One region of the Dysosmobacter sp. Sow4_B12 genome, then DNA from elsewhere that is predicted to be linked to it. Evidence: riboswitches for the same ligand, from Rfam matches in the RefSeq annotation. Region 1 holds a riboswitch; the other holds the start of a gene.
The links. A riboswitch is a leader RNA that binds a small molecule or an ion and turns the genes downstream of it on or off. The one in region 1 is predicted to bind magnesium.
Positions count from the first base shown of each region.

Region 2: another riboswitch for magnesium. It lies ahead of mgtE (magnesium transporter); the one in region 1 lies ahead of mgtE (magnesium transporter).

Region 1 is NZ_JBQKKR010000014.1:11,369-23,028, reverse strand. Features, by position in the region: gene recQ (DNA helicase RecQ) at 85-1,890, shown strand; M-box (ykoK) riboswitch at 1,945-2,106, shown strand; gene mgtE (magnesium transporter) at 2,347-3,357, shown strand; gene ACTQ4R_RS11035 (S-layer homology domain-containing protein) at 3,551-6,052, shown strand; gene ACTQ4R_RS11030 (hypothetical protein) at 6,138-6,605, opposite strand; gene rpoD (RNA polymerase sigma factor RpoD) at 6,828-8,117, opposite strand; gene dnaG (DNA primase) at 8,278-10,095, opposite strand; gene ACTQ4R_RS11015 (4'-phosphopantetheinyl transferase family protein) at 10,283-10,870, shown strand; gene ACTQ4R_RS11010 (CBS domain-containing protein) at 10,967-11,416, opposite strand; gene ACTQ4R_RS11005 (Crp/Fnr family transcriptional regulator) at 11,612-11,660, shown strand, end outside.
Region 2 is NZ_JBQKKR010000011.1:50,657-62,316, forward strand. Features, by position in the region: gene uvrA (excinuclease ABC subunit UvrA) at 1-2,250, opposite strand, end outside; gene ybaK (Cys-tRNA(Pro) deacylase) at 2,383-2,868, opposite strand; gene ACTQ4R_RS10040 (MmcQ/YjbR family DNA-binding protein) at 2,874-3,257, opposite strand; gene uvrB (excinuclease ABC subunit UvrB) at 3,468-5,438, opposite strand; gene ACTQ4R_RS10050 (JAB domain-containing protein) at 5,552-6,226, opposite strand; M-box (ykoK) riboswitch at 6,398-6,559, shown strand; gene mgtE (magnesium transporter) at 6,665-8,038, shown strand; gene pyk (pyruvate kinase) at 8,084-9,823, opposite strand; gene ACTQ4R_RS10065 (HIT family protein) at 9,975-10,397, opposite strand; gene ACTQ4R_RS10070 (sugar phosphate isomerase/epimerase family protein) at 10,557-11,483, shown strand; gene ACTQ4R_RS10075 (TetR/AcrR family transcriptional regulator C-terminal domain-containing protein) at 11,535-11,660, opposite strand, start outside.

The DNA.
Region 1 (11,660 bases):
CGGCTCCGGGAAAAACGGGAGCGGCGGTATCATTTTGCCGCCGCCTGTGGTACAATGGCACGGAAACAGAAAGGAATCAGAACCATGACCAAGGAAGAAGCTTTAAAAACCTATTTCGGATACGACGCCTTCCGGGGCGGCCAGAAGGAAGTGATCGACGCCCTGCTCTCCGGCCGGGACGTGATGGCCGTCATGCCCACCGGAGCGGGAAAGTCTGTGTGCTACCAGGTCCCGGCCCTGCTGCTGCCGGGAATCACCATCGTGGTCTCGCCCCTGGTGTCCCTTATGCGGGACCAGGTGACGGCTCTGGTGCAGATGGGGGTGCCGGCAGCCTATCTCAACAGCAGCCTCACCTTTCGCCAGTATCTGCTGGCCTTGGACCGGGCCAAGGCCGGGCGGTACAAGATCATCTACGTGGCGCCGGAGCGGCTGGAAACAGAGGGATTCCGGGCCTTTGCGGAAACGGCGGACATCTCCCTGGTGGCGGTGGACGAGGCTCACTGCATCTCCCAGTGGGGCCAGGATTTCCGCCCGTCTTATTTAAACATCCCCGCCTTTGTGAACGCCCTGCCCAAGCGGCCGCCGGTGGGGGCCTTTACCGCCACCGCCACGCCGGATGTGCGGTCGGACATTCTGAAGCTGCTGGAGCTGAGATCACCGCTGTCCGTCACTACCGGCTTTGACCGGGAGAACCTGTATTTCGAGGTGCGCCAGCCCTCCGGCAAGAGGGCGGCGCTTTTGGAGCTGGTGCGCAGCCGGCCCGGCAAGTGCGGCATCGTGTACTGCGCCACCCGGAAGACTGTGGAGGAGGTCTGCGATTTTCTGCGGGAGGAGGGCATCGCCGCCACCCGCTACCACGCGGGACTGGAGCCGGAGGAGCGTCTGCAAAACCAGGAGGATTTCCTCTATGACCGGGCGGCGGTCATGGTGGCCACCAACGCCTTCGGCATGGGCATCGACAAGTCCGATGTCCGCTATGTCATCCACTACAACATGCCCAAGGACATGGAGAGCTATTACCAGGAGGCCGGCCGGGCCGGCCGGGACGGCGCTCCCTCCAGCTGCATCCTGCTGTACAGCAGCCAGGACGTGCGGACGGCCCAGTACCTCATCGAGCACAGTGAGCCCCGGGAGGATCTGGACGCCGTGACGGCGGCCCGTCTGCGGGAGCGGGACAGGGAGCGCCTGCGGCAGATGACGGGCTACTGCCAGACCCGCCACTGCCTGCGGCAGTACATCCTGCAGTATTTCGGGGAATCCGCTCCGGACTACTGCGGCACCTGCTATAACTGCCTGCATAACTTTGAGGAGGTGGACATCTCCCGGGAAGCGAAGCTCATCGTCCGCTGCATCGCGGAGACAGGCCAATGCTTCGGCGCCGGCGTCATCGCGGAGACCCTCTGCGGCGCTGTGACGGACAAGGTCCGCAAGTACCACATGGACCGGGAGGCCACCTACGGTGCTTTAAAGGAACTGACCCAGGCAGAGGTCCGGGAGCGCATCCGCTGCCTGCTGGAGGCGGGGGTGCTGGAGGCCAGTGCCGGTCCCTATCCCGTGCTGCGGCTGACGGAGAAGGCGGAGGACGTGGTGTACGGCGCCGCGCCGCTGCTGATGCGGTCCGACCGGGAGAAACTGCCTGCCTCCCGTCCCATCCCTATGGAGCTGGAGGGGGAGGACGCGGAGCTGTTCCGGCATTTGCGGAGCCTGCGGGCCAGGACCGCCCGGTTCCAGGGCATCCCGGCCTATATGGTGTTCAGCGACAAGACCTTGCGGGAGATGGCGGTCCGCCGTCCCGCCACCATGGCGGAGCTGCGGGCCGTGGGCGGCGTGGGCAGCGCCAAGGCGGAGCGGTATGGAAAACAGTTCTTGGAGGAGATCCGAAAGTTTTAAAACGGCTGTGGGTTGACAGCGGGAGAAAATTCGGATATAGTGTTTTTACAATCAAAATGCGTCCGGTAGGTAAGGCTACCGCAGGGATATGGATCGCTGCCGCAAAGTGATGGAGACATCACGCGATGGTTTGAACAGGGCTTGTCGAAAGCAAGGCATGACCTAATGCGATTTCACCGCCCGGCGAAGCTGAAGCTTGAACGGTGGCAGGTCAAAGACAGCGCAGAAGCAAGACGCATGCCCACCGTTGGGGCATGCGTCTTTTTGATTGATGTTAAGAACAAGTGAGGTGAACGAGATGGACGCGGGCAGTCGAAGGCCAGACAACTGGAAAGCCCTTGACCGGAACAGCCGTCAGGACAGTCTGCCCCCAGGCGTCTGTCCCGGTTAGGCGCGGTTTGTCCGGCCTCCCTGTCGAATGGAGCTGCGGCTCCCGGAAAACAAGGAGGTACGATCATGCTGAAAAACGAGAAGCTGTTTGAATCTGTCCGCCCCGTGGGGGAGGACACTGTGGCTGTCATCATGTGGACGGAGCCGGTGGTACTGCCGCCCCGCTGCCGGGTGAACGAGGCCATTGAGCGCATCCGCCAGGTGGGCCTGCCGGATGCCAATATGAACCACTGCTATGTGGTGGGGGAGGATTACACCCTCCTGGGCCAGGTGGCGCTGCGGGACCTGCTGCTGACCCGGGGCGGCATCCTGGTGGAGAGCGTCATGTCCCACCCCTTTGTCACCCTCCAGCCGGAGGATGACCAGGAGCTGGCCGCCCAGCTGATGGAGGAGTACGATCTGCTGGAGTTGCCGGTGGTAAACGGAGAGAACCGCCTGGTGGGCGTGGTCACCGCTGACGACGCCATGGCGGTTTTGCAGGAGGAGGCCACGGAAGATATGGAGCGCATGGCCGCCATGATGCCCTCGGAAAAGCCGTACCTGGAGAGCAAGGCGGCCCGGCTCTTCCTGGACCGCATCCCCTGGCTTTTGCTGCTGATGCTCTCCGCCACGCTCACCGGCGGCATCATTTCCCACTTTGAGGATGCGCTGGCCGCCCAGGTGGCCTTGACCGCCTTTATCCCCATGCTGATGGACACCGGCGGCAACTGCGGCAGCCAGTCCTCGGTGACTGTCATCCGTGGCTTATCCCTGGGCCAGGTCCGCTTTGCCGACTGGCTGCGGGTCCTGTGGAAGGAGCTGCGGGTCAGCGGCCTGTGCGCCCTGGCGCTGGCGGCGGTGAATTTTCTTCGGCTGCTGGTGATGAGCAGCGTCGGCACCGCTGTGGCGGCTACCGTCAGCTTGACGCTGGCGGTCACAGTCATCCTGGCGGACCTGGTGGGCGGACTGCTGCCCATCCTGGCCAAGAGATTGGGCTTTGACCCGGCGGTGATGGCAAGCCCCCTCATCACCACGGTGGTGGACGCCCTGTCCCTGCTGGTCTATTTCCAGATGGCCTCCTGGCTGTTGGGGATTTAGCGGAAAAAAGCGCGGGAGGCACGGCGGTTACAGACGTATGGAAACGGGCAAGTCAAGCGCCGGGAAAAGAAATGAAAAAAATTTACAAATTCGCAAGACAGTCCATAGGCGGTTGATGTATAATAAAAGCCAGCTATCAGCCAGTGGCTTGTCCGTTGGCTGAAGTATCCAGGAACGGAGGAATCAAGTCAAAATGAAAGGCATTGTAAAGCAGAAGCTGACGGCGTGTGTGCTGGCGGCGGCTCTGGTGGTGGGCATGGTCCCGGCGGCGTCGGCGGCCTCCAGCGACATCATCTATGAAGTGGACCCCGGAGAGGAAGTGGTCTTTGACCGCGCGGACTTCAAAGAGTTCTACGAGGATGAGTGCGACGACACCTTCCGGTATGTGACCTTTGAGGCCGACAGCTCCTACAAGTCCTCCAACGGCGTTTTGTATTACGCCTACGACGAAAAGGACGAGGAATCCTTTACCAAGAGCGACCTGGAGGATTACGACTTTTATTACAGCAAAAGCTCCTACGGCGACTACCCTCTCAACAAGCTGTCCTTCGTGGCGGATGACGATGCCGACGGCGGCAAGGTGACGCTGGAGTTCCGCGCCTGGGGCGATGACGATTACGCCGACGGCGTGCTGGAGATCCGGCTCGGCGAGGCGGATACCAAGAGCAGCAGTAGCAGTAAGGGCGACATCACCTATGATGTGGACCCCGGAGAGGAAGTGGTCTTTGACCGCGCTGACTTCAAAGAGTTCTACGAGGACGAGTGCGATGACACCTTCCTGTATGTGACCTTCTATCCCGACAGCTCCTATAAGACCGCCAACGGTGTTTTGTATTACGCCTATGACGAAAAGGACGAGGAATCCTTCAGCAAGAGCGACCTGGAGGATTACGACTTCTATTACAGCAAGAGCGCCTACGGCGACTATCCCCTCAACAAGCTGTCCTTCGTGGCGGACGACGACGCCGACGGCAGCACGGTGACACTGGAGTTCCGCGCTTGCGGCGAGGATGATTACGCTGACGGCGTGCTGAAGATCCGCATCGGCAAAGTGAGCTCCAGCAGTAGCAGCAGTAGCAGTAAGGGCGACATCACTTATGATGTGGACGCCGGTGACGAGGTGGCCTTTGACCGCTCGGACTTCAAGGAGTTTTACGAGGACGAGTGTGACGATACCTTCCGGTATGTGACCTTCTATCCCGACAGCTCCTATAAGACCTCCAACGGTGTGCTGTATTACGATTATGATGAAAAGGGAGAGGAATCCTTCAGCAAGAGCGAACTGGAGGACTACGATTTCTATTACAGCAGCGACGATTACGGCGACTATCCCATCAAGGGTCTTTCCTTCGTGGCGGACGATGACGCCGATGGCAGCACGGTGACGATGAAGTTCCGTGCCTGCGGCGACGACGATTACGCCGACGGCAAGCTGGTCATCCGCATCGGCGAGGCGGATTCCGGCTCTTCCTCTGATGGCGCCGCCGCAGGCGACATCATCTACCGCATCACCTCCGGCAATTCCGTCCAGCTGAACGCCAACGACTTTGCCCGCTTCATGAAGAAAACGCGCCCCGGCAGCACGCTGGCGTATGTGCGCATCACGGATGCGCCTGCCGTGGGCAGCCTGTACTATAACTTCTTTGGCGCCAGTTCCTACGGGACCTCTTCGGAGCGGATCACAGACTCCACCTGCAAGAGCATTTCCCTGTATTTCAGCCCCTCTTCCAAGAGTGATTACGCTCTTAGTGAGCTGACCTACATCCCCGGCGGCAGCAACTATTGCGAGGAGATCCCCTTCACCGCGTACAGCACGGACGGCGGCTCCGCCTCCGGCAGCGTTCTCATCAGCGTTACCTCCAAGAGCATGTCCGAAATCTACGGCACCACCACCTCCGGTAGCTCCGTGACCTTCCCGGCGGCATCCATCTCCATCGCGGTGGCCGGCGCCACCGGTGACGGCGTTGACTGCATCCAGCTTTTGCAGCTGCCCGCCTCCTCCAAGGGCACCGTGTATGCCGGCTCCAGCAAGAAGGCCACCACCACGAGCCTGTACAGCTATTCGGAAATCAGCTCTTTGCAGTTCGTGCCCGCCAGTGGCTTCACCGGCTCTGTGGAGATCCCCTATGTGGCCTACGGCAGCAGCGGCAGCCCTGTGGCCAGCGGTGTGTTCTCCATCGGCGTGGTGAACAAGGTCAAGACCTTCTCTGATGTCACCTCCGCCACCTGGTGCTATAAGTACGTGACGGAGCTGTCTGATGCCGGCGTTATCGACGGTTACAGCAACGGCACCTTCCAGCCCAACAAGTCGGTCACCTGGGGACAGGCGCTGAAGCTCATTATGCTGGCCGCCGGATACCAGACCCAGGCGCCCACGGACTCCAACGTGTTCAGCGGCTATCTGGCCGCCGCGAAGGCTGACGGCCTGGTCAGCGGCAGCGTGAACCTGAACGCCGCCATCACCCGCCAGCAGATGGCGCAGCTGGCCGCCAAGGCCCTGGGCTTGAGCATCTCCGACCTGTCCAGCGTGAATCCCTTCACGGACACCTCCGACCCCTATGTGCGGGCGCTGAACGCCGCCGGTATCGTGGAGGGCTATTTCTCCAACGGCACCAGCACCTTCAAGCCCAACAACACCTTGACCCGGGGCCAGATCTCCGCCATCGTCTGGCGGATGCAGCAGTACCGGGAGTGACCGCTTCCGTCTCGGCAAGTAAAGTCCCGGGGGACGACGCAAGTCATGCCCCGGGACTTTTATGTTGATTTCTGAAAAAGACCGCTTACCTGCGGACAAAGGCACCGTAGGGTTTTGCGTCCAGCCGCGTCTGGCAGCCCATCTTCCCGGCCATATGCCCCATAAAGAGACGCTGAACGGGCTGTCCGATGAGGCGGAACATTCGAATTTGGGCTTTTGGCAGATATTCCGGGCCGGCAAAGCGGTTCACAGCGGCCTTGTCGAAATACCCGGTCCGGGCGTAATACCGGCCCATCTCCGTGAAGGGAACTAGCAGCTTCCGGCGGTTTTTGTCGTTCATAAGGCTGAGACCGAAAATGTCGCCCTTGATGAGCGTGCCGCCGTAAGAGCATCCCAGCTGCGCGGGCAAGGTCTCCAGATACTTCTCACAGCACCGGCTCTGGGAGGCCTCCGGGAAGCCGCCCTGCAGCAAAAACGCCAGCTTTGTGCCGAGGGCCGTCTTGGGCTTCAGACCCGACAAAAACTCCAGCAGGATGCCGGGAATGTTTTCCATATACAGCGGCAGGGCGATGAGAATGTTGTCATGGGCGGTGAAGGCCTGGGCCGCGGCCGCCCATTGTCCGGGGTCAGAGAGATACCAGACCTCGGTGGTGTTTCCGCTTTCTTCCTATGTAAAACCTCCGATGTGGTGCTTCTATTCTACACCACATCGGAGCTTTACACAAAATTTGGGATGGTCTCTTTTTTACTTAACTTACTTAAAGTTTTTGCTTCCTCAGTTTAGGAAGTCCTTCAGTTTCTTGCTCCTGGAGGGATGGCGCAGTTTTCTGAGGGCTTTGGCCTCGATCTGGCGGATACGCTCACGGGTGACATTGAACTCCTTGCCCACTTCCTCCAGGGTGCGGGTGCGGCCGTCCTCGATACCGAAACGCAGCTTCAAAACCTTTTCTTCCCGGGGCGTCAGCGTGGACAGTACATCCATCAACTGCTCCTTCAGCAAAGTGAAAGAGGCGGCCTCGCTGGGCTCGCTGGCACCCTCGTCGGGGATAAAGTCGCCCAGGTGGGAATCTTCCTCCTCACCGATAGGTGTCTCCAGGGAAACGGGCTCCTGGGCGATCTTTAAGATCTCGCGGACCTTCTCCACGGGCATCCCCATCTCAGCGGAGATCTCATTGGGGGTGGGATCGTGACCCAGCTCCTGGAGGAGCTGGCGGCTGACACGGATGACCTTGTTGATGGTCTCCACCATGTGGACGGGGATACGGATGGTGCGGGCCTGGTCGGCGATGGCACGTGTGATGGCCTGCCGGATCCACCAGGTGGCGTAGGTGGAGAACTTGTAGCCCTTGGTGTAGTCAAACTTCTCCACGGCCTTGATCAGACCCAGGTTGCCCTCTTGGATCAGATCCAGAAACAGCATGCCGCGGCCCACGTACCGCTTGGCGATGGAAACCACCAGACGGAGGTTTGCCTCCGCCAGCTTTTGCTTGGCGGCCTCACCCTTTTTATAATCCGCCTGCCAGGCAGCTTCCTCCTCGGCAGTAGCGGTGACCTCTTCGCCTGCCTCCCGCTGGCGCTTCAGCTCGGCCAGATGGCGGGAGGCCTCGTTGCCGGCGGACATGGCCTGGGCCAGGTTGATCTCCTCATCGGGAGACAGCAGGGGCACCTTGCCGATCTCCTTGAGGTACATGCGGACGGGGTCGTCGATGGAGAAGTTGTTCACCAGAGTGTTGGGGTCGACCAGCTCTTCCTCCTCCACATCGGCGATCTCTTCGGCGGCAGGCTCGTCATCCGGCAGGTCCGGCAGCAGGTCGTCATCGGTGCTGATGTCGATGTTCAGCGCCTCCAGAGAGTCATACAGCTGGTCCATCTGCTCGCTCTCCAGATTCAAGTCGTCCACAGCCTCCATCAGCTCCGCGGATTCCAGCTTGCCCTTTTTCTTGCCCTTGGCCAGCAGCTCCCGCAGCTTTTCGTTGTTGATAAGCCAGCTGGCAGCAGGCAGAGCGGCCACCTGCTTGTCATCCAGGCGGACAATACCGGCCTTTTTGGCCTCTTCATCTGTCATTACACGGGGCGGCTCCTGGGCGGCGTTTGCCTCCGTGCTCTTTTTCTTCGCGGCTTTTTTGGCAGGCTTTGCAGCCGGGGCCTCCACCTCCGCGTCCGCAGACGCCAGCAGCGCGTCTGCCTGCGCCTTCAGTTCCGCGGGAGTCATTTCTTCCAATTCTTTAGCCATGCTGCTTTCCTCCAGTACCCTTTTTGTTCTTATATTTTTCTGTGGCCGCCAGCAGGGGATCAACAGTCCCACCGGCACGTTTTTCAGCCTCTGTCTGTATGATGCGTATGTAGTCCGCCAGCGCCTGCCGGGCGTTCTGCGGGGATTCCGGCTGCTGGCAGATGGCTGTGATGTGATTCATTTCCTCCTGGTCCAGCGCTCCGGCGAGGGCTGCCACGGAGGGCTGCCGCCCCTCTTCGTGGGCCTGCCACAAAAGCCCAAACACCTTTCCCAGCAGGGGAGAGGAGAACTGGTCCGACCGCAGAGGCGGCTGGATGCCGAAGAGGGATTCGTCCATGGTCAGCAGCCGCAAAACACCCTCCTCCGCCCGGGCGGAACGGAGGTTGTCGTAGCGGAAAGACCGCTCCTTTGGCTGCATCTGAGCGGCGGGGTTTAGGTCCCGCCGCAGCTCTGCCCGCTTTTCGTGGGCCAGACGGCGCTTGAAGGCCCGCTGGACCTCCAGCTTCATGGCCTCTGGCGTGATTTTGGCGGCTTCGGCGGCGTGGGCGGTGTAGATCTCCCGCTCCACCGCGCTGCTGAGGCCTGCGAGAAGGTCACTGACCTCCTCGCAGTAGGCCACACGGGCCTGGTCGTCGGCCAGGTCGTATTTCCCGGCCACCTGGGCCATGCGGAACTCAATGCCGTTTTCACTGCCGCTGAGCAGACGCTCAAAGGCGTCCGGTCCCTGGAACTTGATGAAATCGTCAGCGTCCTGCTTCACATACTCGCCGTCCACCAACCGCCGGGGCAGCTGCAGGACCCGGACGGTAAACTCCGAGTTGTTCAAAAGCTGCAGTGCCCGCTCCGTGGCGATCTTGCCGGCGTTGTCGTTGTCGTAGCACAGCACCAGCTCCTTGGTAAAGCGGGAGAGCAGGCGGGTCTGCTCTACTGTCAATGCGGTGCCCATGGAAGCCACCGCGTTGTCAAAGCCCGCCTGGTGGAGGGTGACAATATCCAGATTGCCCTCGCAGAGGATGATATTGGGCCGCTTGGTCTTCTTTGCCAGATTCAGTCCGTACAGCACTCGCCGCTTGGAGTATACCGGCGTTTCCGAGGAGTTCATATACTTGGGCTCTGACTTATCCAGCACCCGGCTTCCGAAAGCCACCACATCGCCCCGTGTGTCGATGACCGGCAGCATGAGGCGGTTGCGGAATTTGTCGTACAGGCCGCCGTTTTTGTTCTGCACCACCAGCCCAGCCTCCAGGAGTTCGGCCTTGGTATAGCCCTTTTTTGTCATGGCGGTGAGCAAGGTGTCCCAGGAATCCAGGGAGGCGCCCATGCCGAATTTGACGGCGGTGGACTTTTTGATCTGGCGCCGGTCCAGGTAGTCCTGGACGGCCCGGCCCTCCGGCTGTTGGAGCAGCTGATAGTAAAAGCGGGCGGCGTCCCGGTTCAGATCCAGCAGACGCTGCCTGCGGCGGCCGGCCTCCCGGTCCCCCTCTTCCTCGGGGACCTCCATACCGGCCCGCTTGGCCAGAAACCGCACCGCGTCGGGGAAGGTGAGATTTTCCTCCTCCATAATAAAGTTCACTACGCCGCCGCCCTTTTTGCAGCCGAAGCAGTAATAGATCTGCTTATCCGGGGAGACAGAGAAGGAACCCGTCTTTTCACTGTGGAATGGGCAGAGGCCAAAGAGGTTGGAGCCCTTCCGTGTCAGCTGCACATAACTGCCCACCACATCCACAATGTCGCTGCGGGCAATGAGCTCGTCCAGAAAATTCTGGGGAAACGCCATGGAATGGCCCCTCCTTTCGGTCAGTTTTGCCATCTTTCCCGTCTCTCATACCAAAAAAACAGGGCATTTCAGAGCAGACTAATTACTTATACCCCCTAACTTTTGAATTTCCTCTTTTTTTTCACAAAAAAATAAAAAAATTTTGTAGGAAGTGCTTTACAAGGCTTCCAATAGGTGGGTACAATAAATATTCAAGCATACGGCTGGGGAGGGAACGGACATGGAGGGTGGAGTTTGGGCGGCCCGGCTGGACCGGCCGCTGACAGAGGCGGAGGAAGCGTATCTGCTGGCGGTGCTGCCGCCGGAGCGGCATCAGCGGCTTTTGCGTCTGCCCCAGAGGGAGCAGCGGCGGGAGCCGCTTTGCGCCTACCGTCTCCTGGCGTTGGCCCTGGCGGAGGAATTGGGTTGGGATGCTTTGCCGCCTATGGGATACGGCCCCCTGGGAAAGCCCTGCTTCCCGGATTTCCCGGAAGTGGCTTTCAACCTCAGCCATACGGAGGGGGCGGTGCTGGTGGGACTGAGCAGGCGGGACATCGGCGTGGACATTCAGCGAATCCGCCCGGCCTCGCCCGGGCTCATGAAGCGTTTCGGCGCTTCCTCCGAGGCGGCGTTTTTTGAAAGCTGGGTCCGCCGGGAGGCACGAGCCAAACGAACAGGCACTCCGGTGGAGTTGGGAGCGGAAAGTCCCCTGGCGCCGGAGGAGCGGCTCTGGTTTCCGGAGACAATTCCGGGATGTGCTGCCTGCGTGGCCTTTGAAGGGCGGCTGCGTCGGGAGGTGCGGCGGCTGTGCCTAGAGGAGCTGCTGTGATACACATCTTAAACTTATAGAAAACAGACACGGAAGGACCCCGGCTGCTGCCGGGGTCCTTCCGCGTCTATCCAGGTGAGAAAGTCATGTACGGATTTATACGATCTTTCGAAGAAAGCCAGGCTGTTCCGCCTTGGTTTCACCGGCGAAATAGCGAATGATGTCCTTGCGGGTCACGATGCCGATAAAGCAGTCGAAATCGTCCACCACGGGGATGAAATTCTGGTTCATGGCGCTGTGGAGAAGCTCCTCCATGCTGACGGTGATCCGGACAGGGGGATAGCTGTCCTTCCGAAGAAGGTCCCGGACCCGCAGCCGCTCCAAGTCCCGCATGGAACAGGGATGCTGGGAGCTTTGCTCCTCGGAGAGGAGCTGCCAGAGAAAATCGCCCTCACTGACGGTACCGACGTACTGACCGTCCCGGGTGATGACGGGAATGGCGGTATAGCCGTGATGCCGCATTTTTTCCAGACCCTGGCGGAAGGTGAAGTCATCGTACAGATAGGCCACACTGCTCTTGGGGATCAGAAAATAAGCAATATTCACTGCAATGCCTCATTTCTCGGGGCGGAAGACCGCCCGTATTTGACCGACCCCGGTCTATGGTTACAGTATACAGGAAAGACCTGGTGAAATGGTGAATAATCTATGAAATTTGCCAATTCCTCCTCTTTACATTTGCTGCGGAGGCTGGTATGATAGCATTGATGTTGTATATGCAACAAGTAAGGAGTGATCGCGATGCTGACGCAGAAAGAGATGGAGCAGAGCCCTCTGTTCCGGAATATCA
Region 2 (11,660 bases), on a different contig from region 1:
TTTTAAAACGCCGTCGCCGGAGCAGGCCTCGCACCGTCCGCCCCGGACGTTGAAGGAGAAGCGGCCCGGGCCGTAGCCCCGGCTCTTGGCCTCCTGGGTGGAGGCGAACAGGTCCCGGATGTCGTTGAACAGGCCGGTGTAGGTGGCCGGATTGGACCGGGGCGTCCGGCCGATGGGGCTCTGGTCGATGTTGACCACCTTGTCCAAATACTCGATGCCCTCGATGCGCTCACACTTGCCGGGGCGGGTTTTCATCCGCATGAGGTCCGCTCCCAGACGCTTGAACAAAATTTCATTGACCAGAGAGCTCTTGCCGCTGCCGGACACGCCGGTGACCACCGTGAACGTACCCAGGGGGAAGGCAACGTCGATGCCCCGGAGGTTGTTCTCGGCGGCGCCCACCACCTTTAAAAGCTTTCCGCTGCCGGGGCGCCGGGACTGGGGCACGGGAATTTTTTTCTTGCCGCACAGGTACTGGCCCGTTAGGGAGTTTGGATTGGCCATGACCTCCTCCGGCGTGCCGGCGGCCACCACTTCGCCGCCGTGGACGCCGGCGCCGGGGCCGATGTCGATGAGATAGTCGGCGGCCCGCATGGTATCCTCGTCATGCTCCACCACCAAAAGCGTGTTGCCCAGGTCCCGCAGGGAGCGCAGGGTGTCCAGCAGCTTGTCGTTATCCCGCTGGTGGAGACCGATGGAGGGCTCGTCCAGGATATAAAGGACGCCCATGAGGCTGGAGCCGATCTGGGTGGCCAGTCGGATGCGCTGGCTCTCGCCGCCGGAGAGGGTGGCTGCGCTGCGGCTGAGGGTCAGATAGCCCAAGCCCACGGACCGCAGGAAGCCCAGCCGGGAGCGGATCTCCTTTAAAATACGGTCGGCGATGAGGTGCTGCTGGTCCGTCAGCTCCAGATGATCCACCCACTCCAGCTCGTCCAGCACGGAAAGGCGGGTCAGCTCATCGATGGCCCTGTCCCCCACCGTCACCGCCAGGGATTCCTTTTTCAGCCGCCGCCCCTTGCACTCCGGACAGGGGCACTCGCTCATGCTCTCCTCCAGCTCCCGCTTCACAGAGTCGCTCTGGGTCTCCATATAGCGGCGCTGAAGGTTATTGCAGATGCCCTCGAAGGGCTGGTACAGCACGCCCTTGCCCCTGGGCTGGTCATAGTGGAGCTCCAGCTTTTCCCCGTTGGTCCCGTACAGGATGACCTGCTTGACCTCGTCGGGCAGGTCCTTCCAGGGAGTGGTCAGCTTAAAGTGGTACTTCTGGGACAGGGCGTCGAAATACATGCGGGAGATGCCGTCGGAGCGGATGTTGTTCCAGCCGGAGGCGGTGATGGCCCCCTCCATCAAGGAAAGCTCCTCGTTCTCCACCACCAGGGCGGGGTCCACCTTCAGCTGGCTGCCCAGGCCCGTGCAGGTGGGGCAGGCGCCGTAGGGGTTGTTGAAGGAGAACATCCGGGGCGTCAGCTCCTCGATGGAGATGCCGCAGTCCTCGCAGGCGTAGTTCTGGGAGAACACCAGGTCCTGTTCCTCCCGCAGCAGGTTCACCACCACCAATCCACCGGAAAGGCCGGAGGCGGTCTCCACGCTGTCCGTCAGCCGCTGCTGGATGTCCGGCCGGATGATGAGGCGGTCAATGACGATCTCGATGCTGTGCTTTTTGTTTTTCTCCAGCTTGATCTCCTCGTCCAGCTCGTACAGGTTCCCGTCCACCCGCACCCGGACGTAGCCGGAGCGCTTGGCATCCTCGAACACCTTCTGGTGCTCGCCCTTTTTGCCCCGGACGACGGGGGCCATCACCTGGATGCGGGTGCCCTCCGGCAGGGAGAGCACCTGGTCGATGATCTGGTCGATGGTCTGCTGGCGGATGACCTTGCCGCACTTGGGGCAGTGGGGCGTGCCCACCCGGGCCCACAGCAGCCGGAGGTAGTCATAGATCTCCGTCACCGTGCCCACGGTGGACCGGGGGTTTTTGCTGGTGGTCTTCTGGTCGATGGAGATGGCCGGAGAAAGTCCCTCGATATAGTCCACATCCGGCTTGTCCATCTGACCCAGAAACATCCGGGCATAGGAGGAAAGGCTCTCCACGTACCGCCGCTGGCCCTCGGCATAAATGGTGTCGAAGGCCAGGGAGGACTTGCCGGAGCCGGAGAGGCCCGTCATCACCACCAGCTTGTCCCGGGGGATGGTGACATCGATATTTTTGAGGTTGTTGGCCCGGGCTCCCTTGACGATAATTTTATCCTGCATATGCGTATTGCGTCTCCTTGTCAGAGATTATCTGTATGTTTCCTCCTGGCACCATCCCCACACGATGATGAGGGAGACCACCAGTTCAGTGATCAGCTTCATGTTGTACCTCCTCAGCGGGAGTCCCGCTGCTCACTCCACAGTGACATCCGCCGCGGAAGCCCCCAGCAGGTCCAGCAGCGCCTGGGGCGCCAGCTCCACCTGGGCGCCCACCTTGCCGGCGGAGACGCAGATGGTATCGTACAGGACGGCCGTTTCGTGGAACACCGTGGGGAACTGCTTCTTCATCCCCACGGGGCTGCAGCCGCCGTGGACGTAGCCGGTGAGGGGCAGCAAGTCCTTCTGGGGCAGCATGGCGATGGACTTCTCTCCCACCGCTTTGGCGGCCTTTTTCAGGTCCAGGTTCTCCGCCACGGGGATGTCGAATACGTAGTATGCCCCGGTGCTCCCCTTGGTCACCAGGGTTTTGAACACCCGTTCCACGTCCTGTCCCAGATAGCCCGCCACGCTGACGCCGTCAATGGGACCGTCGGCAGGGTAGGTATGGGCCGTGTAGGGGATTTTTTTCTGGTCCAGGACCCGCATGACGTTTGTTTTTTCTTCCTTGTGCTTTGCCATTGTATTCATCCTCTGTTTTCCATGAGTTCTCTTTGTACATATTTGGGCAGTTTCTCCACCACCAGGCGGTGAGACGCTCCGCACAGCTCCCGCAGCAGCGCATCCGGCAGGGCGCCGTCCAAAAAGCAGGCGATCCAGGTGCGCTTGTCAGAGTAAAAGCCCGGCAGAATGTCCGGGTACTGCGCCCGCAGCAGCTCGGAGCGCTGCGGGTCGCATTTCAAGTTCACCAGGTCGTGGCCGCCGTAGGTTTTGTGCTCCGGTCCCGGAGAGCAGACGGCGGCAAACAGCTTCCCCTGGACCATGTATCGGAACCAGCCCCACTCGGGCTTGTAATCCTTCTCCGCCCCCGGAAGGGAGAGGAGGTATTCGTCCAACCATTCGTATCGCATTTATTTCTCACCCCGCAGCTCGATGATGCGGTCCCGCAGCACCGCCGCGTACTCGAACTCCAGCATCGCGTCGCGGCAAGCTCCATATCCCTCGCTTCCGGCTGCGCCGAAAGCTCTCTCATTTCGCTGCCGCTCCTTTTCCCACGCGACCCACTTCGTTGGGCTCGCGCGGGAGCCCTTCTGTTTAATTGATCTCGGAAATGAAAGAGGCTATTTCTCACCCCGCAGCTCGATGATGCGGTCCCGCAGCACCGCCGCGTACTCGAACTCCAACATCTTGCTGGCCTCTTTCATTTCCTTTTCCAGCTTGGCGATCTCCGCGGCCCGCTCCTGGTCGGTGAGCTTGCGCTTCTTCCCCTTGCCGCCGGTGCCGCTCTCCGCCGTCTTGGAAATTTCCAGCACCTCCCGGACCCCCTTGATGATGGTCTTGGGCACGATGCCGTGTTCTTGATTGAAGGCGTCCTGGATGGTGCGGCGGCGCGCTGTTTCATCCATAGCCGCCCGCATGGAGGGGGTGATCTCATCGGCGTACAGGATCACGAGGCCCTCGGCGTTTCGGGCGGCGCGGCCGATGGTCTGGATCAAGCTGGTCTCGCTGCGGAGGAAGCCCTCCTTGTCGGCGTCCAGCACCGCCACCAGGCTCACCTCCGGCAGGTCCAGGCCCTCCCGCAGGAGGTTGATGCCCACCAGCACGTCGAACTCGCCCAACCGCAGGTCCCGGATGATCTCCATCCGCTCGATGGTCTGGACGTCGGAGTGCATATACCGCACCCGGATGCCGGCGTTTTTGAAAAACTCCGTCAGATCCTCGGCCATCTTCTTGGTGAGGGTGGTCACCAGCACCCGCTCGTTCCGCTTGGCCCGGGCGTTGATCTCCTCCATGAGGTCGTCGATCTGCCCGGTGACGGGACGCACCTCCACCCGGGGGTCCAGCAGGCCCGTGGGGCGGATGACCTGCTCCACCACCTGGTCCGCCCGCTCCCGCTCATAGGGTCCCGGCGTGGCGGAGACGAACACCGCCTGGCCGATGCGCTCCTCAAACTCCTCGAACTTCAGCGGGCGGTTATCGTAGGCGCAAGGGAGGCGGAAGCCGTACTTCACCAAGGAATCCTTCCGGGCACGGTCGCCGTTGTACATGGCCCGCACTTGGGGCAGTGTTACGTGGGATTCGTCCACAAACAGCAAAAAGTCATCCGGGAAGAAGTCCAGCAGCGTCATGGGGGCGGACCCGGCGGGCCGCTCCGAAATGATGCGGGAGTAGTTCTCGATACCGGAGCAATAGCCCAGCTCCGCCATCATCTCCATATCGTACTCTGTCCGCTGGCGGATGCGCTGGGCCTCCACCAGCTGGTCGTTGTCGGTGAATACCTTCACCTGCTCCTCCAGCTCCCGGCGGATCTCGCCGATGGCCCGGTCCATTTTGCCCTTGGTGGTGACATAGTGGCTGGCGGGATAGATGGCGATGTGGTTCAGCACCCGGTTCACCGCGCCGGTCAGAGGCGTGATCTCGCTGATGCGGTCGATCTCATCCCCGAAGAACTCCACCCGGATGGCCTTGTCCTTATAGTAGGCGGGGTAGATCTCCACCGTGTCGCCCCGGACCCGGAACATGTTCCGCTCGAAGGCGATGTCGTTGCGCTCGTAGCGGATCTCCACCAGGCGCCGCAGCAGCTCGTCCCGGTCCCACTGGGCGCCTACCCGCAAAGATACCACCATTTTGGCAAAGTCATCCGGCTCGCCCAGGCCGTAGATGCAGGAGACGGAGGACACCACGATCACGTCCCGCCGCTCCAGCAGGGCGCAGGTGGCGGACAGACGCAGCCGGTCGATCTCGTCGTTGGTGGAGGCGTCCTTGGCAATGTAGGTGTCCGTATGGGGGATATAGGCCTCCGGCTGGTAATAGTCGTAATAGGACACAAAATACTCCACGGCGTTGTTGGGGAAAAACTCCTTGAACTCCGCGCACAGCTGGGCCGCCAGGGTCTTGTTGTGGGCCAGCACCAGGGTGGGGCGCTGCACCTGCTCGATGACCTTGGCCATGGTGAAGGTCTTGCCGGAGCCGGTGACGCCCAGCAGCACCTGCTCCTTCAGTCCGTTTTCGATCCCCTCCGCCAGCGCCGCGATGGCCTGCGGCTGGTCGCCGGAGGGCTGGTATTCAGAAACGACTTGAAATTTTGGCATGTCGTCCTCCCAAGCAGCTTATTTGTTTGCGCATTTATGATACCATAGCCGCCTTTTGAATGCAACATATGTTCGATACTTGTTCTTCCCGCTTCGGCAAAAGCCGGGGCGGTTCAAAGCAGATACCCGCTGTCGGCCATGGACACGAAGTCGTTGTCCGCCACGATGATGTGGTCCGCCAGCTGGACGCCGATGCTCTGCAATGCTGATTTTGCCCGGTCTGTGGCAACATAGTCATCCGGCGAGGGCAGCGCCACGCCGCTGGGGTGGTTGTGGGAGAGGATCACGGCGCTGGCGGAGGTCAGCAGTGCCTGCTCCAACAGCCGGCGGATGTCCAGCCCGGCGGAGGAGATGCCGCCCTCCCCCAGGTGACGGCAGGCGATGAGCTTGCCCTTCCGGTCCAGGTACAGGGCGTAGACCACCTCATGGGTCTCGCCGACGAACCGCTCCAGAAGATACGCGCCGGCCCGCTCCGAAGAGTTGAGGACCGTCTCCTGCTCCGCCTCCGCCAGCCGGGCCTTGCGGTACAGCTGGGGCACCAGCTTCAAAAGCACCGCGGCGTTTTCCCCGATGCCGTCCACCTTCTCGAGGTCCTCCGCCGGGGCGGCCAGCACCGCCGGCAGGGAGCCGTACCGCTCCATGAGGGCGTGGGCGATGGGGTTGGTGTCCCGCCGGGGGATGGCGTAATACAGCAGCAGCTCCAGGGCCTCATGGTCCGCGAAATGGTCCAGTCCGCCGCTTAAAAAGCGCTGCCGCATCTTCTCTCTGTGTCCGTCGTGAATACCCATGCGCGCCTCCCGCCCTTCCTCCAAGCCGCAATTTCTTCGGAATGTCCTATTATACCACGCCGCCCCACAGGCGACAAGCGGTTTTCGGGCCGGGAAATTCCAAATCAGCCGTCCTTCGGGTTGACAGCCGTAATTTTTTGGCATAATATAAACGAAGAAAACAAAAAATTACATATCGTCCGGTAGGTAAGGCTACCACAGGGATATGGATCGCTGCCGCGGAGTGATGGAGACATCATGAGTTGGTTTGAACAGGCGATATCGAACACGAAGGTATCATCTAACGCGATTTCACCGCCTTGTGAGGCTAAAGCTTGAACGGTGGCGGAGGGCGCAGGTCCTCCGGGAAAGGGACATTCTCTGGTCGCACCGTTCCGGGCGAGCAGGGAATTTATTTTTTCACTGAAACCGGAAAGGAGGACGCGCGGCGTGTTTGAGCTGGAAGAAAACCGGGAAGAGCTGCTGGAGAAGATCGAGGAGTATATCGCCCGAAAACGATACGCGGACCTGCGGGACCTCCTTTTGCCCATGGAGGCGGCGGACATCGCCGCCTTGTGCGGCGAGCTGGATGAAAAGGTGGCTCTGGTTTTTCGCCTGCTGCCCAAGGAGCTGGCGGCGGAGGTATTCGTGGAGCTGGATTCCGACCAGCAGGAGCTGCTGATCCAGAGCTTTTCCAACACGGAGCTGAAGGAAGTGCTGGACGAGCTGTATCTGGACGATACCGTTGACATTGTGGAGGAGATGCCCGCCAACGTGGTCAAGCGCATCCTCAAGCACTCCGACCCGGAGATGCGCAAGAGCATCAACGAGATCCTCAAGTACCCCGACGACTCCACCGGCAGCATCATGACCACGGAGTTTGTGGACCTGAAAGAGGACATGACGGTGGAGGCCGCCCTCAAGCGCATCCGCCGCACCGGCCCCGACAAGGAAACCATCAACGTCTGCTACGTCATCGACGAGGGGCGCCACCTCATCGGCCTGCTGTCCATCCGGACGCTGCTGCTGGCGGATGACGACGACATCATCGGCGACATCATGGAGCGCAACTTCATCTCCGTCCAGACCCTGGATGACCAGGAATCCACCGCCCGGGCCTTGAGCAAATACGACTTTCTGGCCCTTCCCGTGGTGGACACGGAAAACCGTCTGGTGGGTATCGTCACCGTGGACGACGCCATGGACGTTCTGCAGGAGGAGGTCACCGAGGATATCGAGAAGATGGCCGCCATTCTGCCCTCTGACAAGCCCTATCTGAAAACCGGCCCTCTGGAGACCTGGAAGGCCCGCACCCCCTGGCTGCTGGTGCTGATGCTCTCCGCCACCTTCACCGGCATCATCCTCACCCACTTTGAAAGCGCCCTGGCCTCCTGTGCCATCCTCACCTCCTTCATCCCCATGCTCTCCGGCACCGGCGGCAACAGCGGCACCCAGGCCTCCACCGCCGTCATCCGCGCCCTGTCCCTGGGGGAGGTGCGGTTCTCGGACCTGGTCCGGGTGCTGTGGAAGGAGTTCCGGGTGTCCATCTGCTGCGGATTGTGTCTGGCGGCAGCCAACTTCATAAAAATGATGCTGGTGGACCGGTGGCTGCTCCACAACCCCACCGTCACCCCCACGGTGGCTCTGGTGGTGTGCGCCACCCTCATCGGCACGGTGATGGTGGCAAAGCTGGTGGGCTGCTCCCTGCCCATCCTGGCGGAAAAGGTGGGCTTTGACCCCGCCGTCATGGCCTCTCCCTTCATCTCCACCATTGTGGACTCCCTGTCCCTTTTGATCTACTTCCAGTTCGCCTCCCTGATTTTGGGCGTTTGAACCAAAACAACCCCCGCCAATGGGCGGGGGTTGTTTTTGCTTTTCTTATTCCGGCAGGGTCTGGACCACGCCGCGGCCGCAGTCCACGGACACCCGCAGGCCGTCCGTCAGGCGGCGGGTGGCGTCTACCGCTCCCACGATGACGGGCTTGTCCAGGGTAAGGCCCACGGTGGCGGTGTGGCAGTCGGCGCTGGCCTCCTCCGTGATGACGGCGGCGGCTTCGCGGATGTAGGGCAGCAGGGCGTTGGTGGTATAGGGCACCACCAGCACATCACCGGGGCGGAACTTCTCCGCCACATCGTCCAGCACCCGGCACACGCACAGGCGGCCGCTGGCCTTCTTGCCGCCGATGCCGGTGGCGTTGATGAGGGAGCCGCCCACCTGCTTGACGCGGATCATATTGGTGGTGCCGGCCACGCCCACGGGCACGCCGGCGGTGACCACCACCAGATCGCCGTTTTTCACGATTCCGGCCTTCTCCGCCGCCTCCACGGCAAAATCCACCAGCTCGTCAGAACTGCTGGCATAGGGCATCATGATGGCCTCCACGCCCCAGTACAGGCTCATCTGCCGGCGGACCTGCTCGTCCAGCAGCAGGGCCACCACGGTGGTCTGGGGCCGGAAGCGGCTGACCATCTGGGCGGTGACGCCCCGCTGGCTGACGGTGAGGATGGCGTCGGCGCCGATGTCCATGGCGGTGGTACAGGCGGCGTGGGCCATGGCGGTGGTGATGGACAGCCGCTCCTTGCCGGAGACCTTCAACGGCTTGGCCCGGTCGATGTTGGCCTCCGTCCGCAGGGCGATGGCGTCCATGGTGCGCACCGCCTCCACCGGGTACTTGCCCGCGGCGGTCTCGCCGGAGAGCATGATGGCGGAGGTGCCGTCGTAAATGGCGTTGGCCACGTCGGTGATCTCCGCCCGGGTGGGGCGAGGATTTTCCACCATGGAGTCCAGCATCTGGGTGGCGGTGATGACCGGCTTGCCGCAGGCCACGCACTGGGCGATCATGTCCTTTTGAATAACGGGGATCTCCGTGAAGTCGATCTCCACGCCCATGTCGCCCCGGGCCACCATGATGCCGTCGGCCACGGCCAGGATGTCCGCCAGGTTGCTGACGCCCTCCCGGTTCTCGATCTTGGCGATGATGCGGATGTGGGAGTTATTCTGGTCCAGGATCTGCCGCAGCTCCCGAATGTCCGCGGCGGTGCGGACAAAGCTGGCGGCAATATAGTCAAAGCCCTCCCGGATACCGAAGAGGATATCCTCCCGGTCCCGCTGGCTCACATAGGGCATGGACAGGCGGACGCCGGGGATATTGACGCCCTTGTTATTTTTCATGACGCCGCTGTTGAGCACCTTGCAGCGGATGGTGGTGGGCGTGGTCTCCAGCACGGTCATGCGGACCAGGCCGTCGTCCAGCAAGATGGCGTCCCCGGCCTTCACATCGCCGGGCAGGTCGTTATAGGTGATGGAGCAGCGGGTCTCGTCGCCCTCCACCTCGTTGGTGCACAGGGTAAACTCAGAGCCCTCCTTCAGCTCCACAGAGCCGTCCTTGAAGCTTTTCAGCCGCACCTCGGGGCCTTTGGTGTCCAGCATGGCGGCCACAGGCAGGTCCAGTTCCTTCCGCAGCGCCTTCAGCGTGTCCAACCGGGCCTTGTGGCCGGCGTGGTCACCGTGGGAAAAGTTGAAGCGGGCCACGTTCATGCCGGAGAGCAGCATCTCCCGCAAAACACCCTCCCGGTCCGTGGCGGGTCCCAGAGTACAGACGATCTTGGTTTTTCTCATATTTATTACCACCTTTCTTGAAAGGAACAAATTTCACCGAATAGCATTCTACCACAGATGCCGCCCCCAGAAAAGAGGAATCACGCAAAAATTTGCGTAAAGCTGCCAGAAAAAAGTGCGGCATTTCTGCCGCACTTTGAAAGCTAAACGATTAGATACCCAGTTTTTCTTTCAATTCCGCGATCATGCTCTGGTACTCCTCCTCCGCCAGGTGCACCGGCTGGGGGTTGGTGATCTCAAAGCCGCCGCCAAACTCAAAGCCGCCCTCGTACTTGGGCACGATGTGGAAGTGGAGATGAGGATTGGCGTCGCCGAAGGAGGCCAGGTTCAGCTTCGTGCAGCCCCACAGGTCCTGGATGGCCTTGGAGGCCCGGGCCAGGTCCTCGGCGAAATCCGCCCGCTCCTGGGGCTCGCACTCCCACAGCTCCCGGCGGTGGTTTTTCAGCGCCAGCACACAGCGGCCCTTGTGAGCCTGGTCCTTAAACAGATACAGCGTGCCGGCCTTCATCTGGCCCACCTTGTACATAATGGCCTCCCGGCCCTCGTGGTGTTCGTCACAGTAAAAACAACCCATGTCATTTTCCTCCTGATTCCGGATTGGGGATAAGCCCCTTTTTCTTACCATACAACCGCCGGCGGTTTTTCGTCAAGAAAAATCAAAGCGGTTCTCTGTGGATTTTTGGACCGGGATGTGGTAAGCTGGAAAAAACATGATGCAAGGAGGGTCTTTCCCATGAAATTAGGTTTGGTAACAGACAGTCTGGCCCATCTTTCCTTCCCGGAGGCGGCGGCCGTGTGCCGGAAGCTGGGGCTGGAGCAGGTGGAGCTGGGCTGCGGCAACTGGTCCCCCGCTCCCCACATCGACCTGGACACCTTGACCGCCGACGCCGGCAAGCGCCGGGAGCTGCTGGACACACTGGATGCCAACGGCCTCACCATCTCGGCCCTCAACTGCTCCGGGAACCCCCTGTTCCCCGGCGAAAAGGGCGAGAGGGACCGGGCCGTGGCGGAAAAGACCTTTTTGCTGTCGGAGCAGCTGGGCCTCAAGACCGTGGTCATGATGAGCGGCCTGCCCGGCGGCTGTGAGGGGGACAAAATGCCCACCTGGGTGGTGACCAGCTGGCCTCCTGAAACAGAGGACATCCTCCGCTACCAGTGGGAGGTAGCCATTCCCCAGTGGGAAAAGCTGGTGGCCCAGGCCAGGAGCCACGGCGTGGAGCGCATCGCTTTGGAGTTCCACGGCTGGCAGTTGGTGAACAATGTGGAGAACCTGCGGCGCCTCCAGGCTGCCGTGGGCATGACCGTGGGCGTGAACATGGACCCCAGTCACCTGTTCTGGATGGGCGGCGATCCCCTGGCCATGATCGACGCCCTGTCCGACTGCATTTACCACGTCCACATCAAAGACGTGCGGACCGAACCTGCCAGCGCCGTGAATACCATGCTGGATACCAAGGGCGTACTGGAATACAAGACCCGCTCCTGGAACTTCGTCACCCCCGGCACCGGTCACGACGAATCCTGGTGGCGCCGGTTCGTGGAGGCCCTCCGCTCCGCCGGGTATGACGGCGCCTTGAGCATTGAGCAGGAGGACTACACCATCCCCGTCATGGACGCCCTGGAGCAGGCCTCCGCCCTGCTGCACCGTGTCATTGTCTGAGCGTTTCCTACATATATAAAAAGGACTGTTCATTCAGAACAGTCCTTTTTTTCATGGCTGCAGCAGCGCCTCCGCCGCCCGCTGCACCAGCCGGTCCGCCATGGACACCAGCTCTTCTCCGGGCAGGTCCATATCCCGTCCGAACCACTCCTTCACAAGGCCGATGAGGCCGTAGGT